2 regions of the Marinomonas dokdonensis genome follow, and region 2 is predicted to be linked to the other one. Evidence: riboswitches for the same ligand, from Rfam matches in the RefSeq annotation. Region 2 holds a riboswitch; the other holds the start of a gene.
What was found. Region 2 has a riboswitch for thiamine pyrophosphate ahead of thiD (bifunctional hydroxymethylpyrimidine kinase/phosphomethylpyrimidine kinase). Riboswitches for the same ligand answer to the same signal wherever they lie in the genome.

Region 1 (3,134 bases), on a different contig from region 2:
CGGAGTTTTGCTCGCCGCATTTGGATGATAAATACTTTCAAGTTGTGTCGCTGTTTGTTGTGCCGGTGTGGCTTGGATACGAGTCACTTGACTGCTGGGCGTGGTATTTAAATTCACGGATCCGCATGCACTTAGCAGAAAAGTACATAAGGTTAATGGTATGATGCGCGGCGTAAAGATGATCATAATCGACAAATACTAAAAGAGACAAAGAGGCAATATGGTAGCACATAGTTCAGATGATGTGAGAGGCACCTTATACATAGTTGCAACCCCTATAGGAAATCTTGACGACTTCAGTAAGCGTGCAGAACAGACCTTACGCGAAGTGGACTATATTGGTGCTGAGGATACACGTCATAGCCGTCGCTTACTTAACCATTTCGCCATCGATGCCAAGCTATTTTCTCTTCATGATCATAATGAAAAAGACAAAGCAGAATACGTGGCCAGCCTATTAATGGATGGCAAGAACGTCGCCCTAGTATCCGATGCTGGCACACCACTGATTTCTGATCCTGGTTATCATTTGGTGGCCCATTTACGAGCTCAAGGCTTAACCGTCACACCAGTGCCAGGTGCTTGTGCGCTAGTGGCCGCTTTGTGTGCCTCTGGCTTGCCGACCGATCAATTCTTTTTCGCAGGCTTTGTGCCAGCAAAATCGAAAGCACGTTGTGATCTTTATGAGTCATGGAAGAGCCAAGCGGGGACCGTGGTTTTTTATGAGTCTACCCATAGGGTTTATGACTCCATCGCTGATGTGGCCAAAGTTTATGGTGACAGCGCGAGATTGGTATTGGCCCGAGAAGTAACCAAAACCTTCGAGACTTTTTTGTCGGGTACGGCAGAAGAAATCTTGGCGAAATTCGATGCGGATGCAAATCAGCTAAAAGGTGAGTTTGTAGTAATGCTAAGTTATGTCCCAGAAGCAGATGATGAATCTGAGCTTGAGGCCAAGCGTGTGTTGTCTATTTTGCTCGAAGATCTACCCGTTAAACAAGCGGCGGCGATGGCGGCTAAACTCACTGGCGAAAAGAAAAATCATCTCTATAAATTGGCCTTAGGCATGCAAGACGCTTAACTAGGCTTCATCGCATTTCGGCAAGTTGGGAGTTTACATCCGTTTTTTAGTGAGTATACTCAGGGCCACTTGTCGGAGTGCCATTTGGCTGAGATCGTACAATTAAGTACGGGATCCGCAGAACCTGATCGGGCTTATACCCCGCGTAGGAAACAAGAAAGCGTTACTTTTCTTATCTGCATCGAATGAGCTACCGCACAGTATGATGCTGATTCTATGCTATACCTCTTTGAAATCACCCATACTTTGCGTTGCTCATGTTTTGAAGCATTAGCACAGTATTGTGTTTAATTCTTTAAACAGCACCTCAGACAAGCAATTCTCCATTTTTAAGGGAAATGCTCATGTCGAACATTACAGAAATAAAAAAACCGAACAAATTAAGCCGTGAAGCCTCACGCTTACAAGCTAAAGCCGTCATTGAATCCCTACAGGGTTCACCTTTTCCTGCTTCAGAACGCATTTACATTGAAGGTTCGGATGCATCGATTCGCGTGCCTATGCGTAAAATCAATGTTACTGACACACCCGTTGGTACGGACCCTAATAATCTAACGTTCGAATCCAATGAGGCCATCTATGTTTACGATTGCTCTGGCCCATACGCGGACCTAGAAGAACACATTGATGTCTACAAAGGCTTGAACCCTATACGAAAAAACTGGATAGAAAAGCGCAAGGATACCCAAGTATTACCACAAGTATCATCCGAGTTTGCTAAGTCTCGTTTAGATGACCCAGAGTTAGAAGCGTTACGTTTCAAACAGAAAACGGCTATTCGTAAAGCCTCTGCGGGGAAGTGTGTTACCCAAATGCATTACGCGCGACAGGGTATCATTACCCCAGAAATGGAATACATCGCCATTCGTGAAAACCAAAACATCGATGCTATTAACAGCGAATTACTGCTAAAACAGCATCCGGGTCAGAGTTTTGGCGCTAATTTACAACAGCGTATTACGCCAGAATTTGTCCGTGATGAGGTCGCTCGTGGCCGCGCCATCATTCCAAACAATATTAATCACCCAGAATCTGAGCCCATGATCATTGGGCGTAATTTCTTGGTGAAGGTAAACGCTAACATAGGTAATTCGGCAGTGACTTCCTCTATCGAGGAAGAGGTGGAAAAACTGGTCTGGTCGACTCGCTGGGGGGCTGACACCGTGATGGATTTGTCCACGGGCAAAAACATTCACGAAACCCGCGAGTGGATTTTACGTAATTCCCCAGTTCCTATTGGTACTGTGCCTATCTATCAGGCCTTAGAAAAAGTTGATGGCGTGGCGGAAGACCTGAACTGGGAAGTTTTTCGTGACACCTTAATCGAGCAAGCAGAGCAGGGGGTAGACTACTTCACCATTCATGCTGGGGTGTTGCTGCGTTTTGTGCCGATGACAGCAAAAAGGCTTACTGGTATTGTTTCTCGTGGCGGCTCTATCATGGCCAAATGGTGTTTGGCACACCATCAAGAAAGCTTTTTATACACGCGTTTTCGTGAAATCTGTGAGATTTGTGCTCAATATGATGTGGCTCTGTCACTGGGAGACGGCTTACGCCCGGGCTCTATTATGGATGCCAACGACGAAGCGCAAATGTCCGAGTTACGCACTTTGGGCGAGTTAACCAAAGTAGCATGGGAATACGATGTGCAGGTGATGATTGAAGGCCCTGGGCATGTGCCTATGCAGTTAATTGAAGAGAATATGCATCAGCAATTGGAACATTGTCACGAAGCGCCTTTTTATACCTTAGGGCCTCTTACCCAAGACATTGCTCCAGGCTACGACCACATTACTTCTGGCATAGGGGCGGCGCAGATAGGTTGGTATGGCTGTGCCATGTTGTGCTATGTCACCCCCAAAGAGCATTTGGGCTTGCCTAATAAAGAAGACGTCAAGCAAGGGCTTATTACCTATAAGATTGCTGCCCACGCAGCGGATTTGGCAAAAGGCCACCCAGGTGCTCAAGTGCGTGATAACGCCTTATCTAAAGCGCGTTTTGAGTTCCGTTGGGAAGACCAATTCAACTTATCTTTAGACCCTCATACCGCCCG
Region 2 (3,134 bases):
CTGGCAATATAAAGCTAGGAAGGGCTAATGCACTGACCAATATCTGCCACAGCAGCAAGATAAAAAGAAAACACCCAAGTCCGGTGAGAAACTTGGATATGGGTGCGGTTGAGCGAGCCATTACCAAATTTGCACGATGAGATGCGGGGTCTAGTGGCGAAAAGTCACTCACTGTAAGCCCCCTTTTATATCACTTTGCAGCAAGCTCATTATCCTTTGCTGAAGATCGGCACACTCGCCGTCGTATTCCCGAGGCGGGGAATTAACGGGCACAGATAAGGCTTCGACTCGGCTTGGACGTCCCTTAAAAATATACATATTGTGAGCCAAACGAATGGCCTCTAAGGGGTCGTGAGTCACTAAAATAACGGTTTTATCGGCCAACAATTCATAAGCTAGAGTCTGTAAACGGTGACGGGTGACCGCATCGAGTGCAGAAAATGGCTCATCCATAAGAATGACACCTTTGTCCTGCATCAAGGTTCGAGCGAGCGCCACTCGTTGGCGCATACCTCCGGATAACTGCTGGGGGAATTGTTGCTCTTGTTCTGCCAAGCCTACTTGCGCCAACAGTGTTTTAGCTCGCTCTATAGCGCCCTCTTGTTCTGCCTTACCTGAAGCCGAATCCGTAAATTTTCGGCTCAGCAGCACATTGTCCAGCACAGTCAGCCAAGGCAATAACAAGTCCTGTTGAGCCATGTAAGCCACTTGTGATTTTAAGCTTGCGGAATCTGGATAAATATTAAGCTCTCCGGACCAGAGTACCTGATCATCCAATAAGCCCGCGAGGAACTTCAAAAGAGTGGATTTACCTCCGCCACTTGGGCCGAGCAAACAGGTCCACTGCCCTGGGGGAACATCCATAGAGAGCTTATCGACAATCGCTTCATGACCTTGCAAATAGGTAATTTGAAGGTTGCTAAGCATTATCCCAAGTGGGCATTTGCGAGCATCGGATGAGTGAGACAAGGCTACACTCCCCGGAAAAAGTGATGAACAGGGCCGTGGCCCTGCCCTACTTTTAGCTCATCAGCATGTGCAATGGCTTCGCTGATATACTCTTTCCCTAATGCCACCGCCTGGGATAATTCATGGCCTTGGGCCAGATAACACGCGATAGCCGAAGAAAGCGTACAGCCTGTGCCATGGGTATTTTGGGTTTGAGTACGAGGAGCAGATAAGTGCTCGATGCGATCAGCAAAGATTAATAAATCAGTGCTGTCTGCTTCTTGCTCTAGGTGTCCTCCTTTCAGTAATACCGCCCCGCAGTCTAGCTGCCTAAGCTGACTCACCATGTCTGTCATGGCGTTAGTGTCTTGAGGTAAAGGCGCCCCTGTTAATGCTACCGCTTCAGGTAAATTTGGTGTAATCAGATCAGCCAGAGAAAAGAGTTCAGTTTTGAGGGTAGCGATAGCGTCTTGCTGCAACAGCAAATCACCACTGGTGGCCACCATCACAGGATCAATTACCACGTGAGCAGGTCGATACGTTGCTAATTTTTTTGCCACCAGCTTAATGATGTTACAGTCCGCCAACATGCCTATTTTAACGGCTTGAACATTCAGGTCAGAGAACACAGCATCTAATTGTTTTTCAACGTGTTCTAAAGGAATTGCAAAAATGGCATCAACACCCAGAGTGTTTTGTGCAGTGATCGCTGTGATCACGGAACAAGCATAACCACCGGTGGCACTAATAGCCTTGATATCCGCTTGAATACCAGCTCCACCGCCACTATCTGAGCCAGCAATGGTCAACACAATAGGCGTTGCTTTTGGGGGTAAAGTACCAGTGAGTGATATGGGGGACAACTTTGACATAGTGGCTCCAAAACGAGCGCAGGAACTATATCAAGCCATAGAATAAACAAATGCAGCAGGCACTTGCCGAGACAGAAACGACCTATAGTTCCCTACGCCAGTGTTAACTGAATCAGGTTCAACGGGTCTGCATAACATGCACTCTCAGCCAAATTGGCCCCCCGACTATATGCCACCATAGTAACAAGTTTTCTCTAAAGCGCAACCAGCAAGCACTGGCTTAGCGGGTACCTTTCTCAGCCTCCAGCGCATCCAGCTGCGCCTTGATTTGCTCTGCCTGCTCAGTGAGTTCTGCATAGCCACGAATGTCACCACTACGTTGCGCTTGCATGGCCTGCTCTAGTTTCGCGGCATAGCTCTTGTGGAGTTTTTTGCTTGGGTCGGACTTAAACAAAGAAAACATATCGGCTCTTTAATGTTGTGAATTGAAGTATTTATATATCATACGCAAGCCATCCCAAAGTGGATGAGTTTTCATCCTAAAGCTTTACCAAGTTCTCATGGCAAACGCTGTTTCGCCAGATCAAACTTAACCCAGCCAACACCACCACACCTAATACCAGCCAAGATGCCGCGATCACTCCACTCCAACCCCATAATTGCCAAAATGGGTCTAAATAAAAGCCACCGACACTGGCGCCCACATAATAAAACAGCAGATACAGAGACGAGGCACTGGCTTTAGCTTGCTTCGCCAAGCGACTCACCATACCACTGGTGGTGGAGTGACATAGAAAAAAGCCAAAACTGTTTATCAACAAACCGAGAATAATCGACCACAATGTTTCCCCTAAGGTCACCAAAGAGCCCAGCATAAAGATGCAACTACCAAGCACCATAATCGGTGCCTGCCCCCATCGTTTGGCTAATTTACCCGATAACGCAGAGCCGAACGTTCCTGCTAAATAGGTCAAAAACAACAAGCCCACGTACTTAGCACTTAAATGATAAGGCGCAGCTTCAAGTAAAAAAGTCACATAGCTATATTGGTTAATAAAGATGAGAAAACTTAAACCACCGATAAAATAGCAAGTCAGTAACCGCGGATTGCTTAAATGGCCACCCATGTTCGTTAGTACATGACCAAGTTTTAATGGCTTAGGGGTAAAGTGTTGAGAAGCTGGCAGCAGCCAATAAAACGCTAGTAAGCAACTTAGACTGACTATAGACATCACAAAAAAAGCCGCCGAATATCCTAGCCACTCGCCAACAAAGCCTCCAACCAAGCGTCCACCGATTCCCCCTAACGTGTTTCCGCTAATGTATAAACCCACTGCCACGACTAAGGCTTCTGGTGTGTACTCATCTCCCAAA

Region 1: another riboswitch for thiamine pyrophosphate. It lies ahead of thiC (phosphomethylpyrimidine synthase ThiC); the one in region 2 lies ahead of thiD (bifunctional hydroxymethylpyrimidine kinase/phosphomethylpyrimidine kinase).

The regions. Positions count from the first base shown of each region.
Region 1 is NZ_JBRAND010000004.1:73,303-76,436, forward strand. It holds gene ACUM5Y_RS11125 (penicillin-binding protein activator) at 1-117, opposite strand, end outside; gene rsmI (16S rRNA (cytidine(1402)-2'-O)-methyltransferase) at 221-1,081, shown strand; TPP riboswitch at 1,145-1,250, shown strand; gene thiC (phosphomethylpyrimidine synthase ThiC) at 1,426-3,134, shown strand, end outside.
Region 2 is NZ_JBRAND010000002.1:104,717-107,850, reverse strand. It holds gene ACUM5Y_RS05010 (ABC transporter permease) at 1-172, opposite strand, end outside; gene ACUM5Y_RS05005 (ABC transporter ATP-binding protein) at 169-969, opposite strand; gene thiD (bifunctional hydroxymethylpyrimidine kinase/phosphomethylpyrimidine kinase) at 972-1,820, opposite strand; TPP riboswitch at 1,893-1,994, opposite strand; gene ACUM5Y_RS04995 (DUF6435 family protein) at 2,041-2,223, opposite strand; gene ACUM5Y_RS04990 (MFS transporter) at 2,300-3,134, opposite strand, start outside.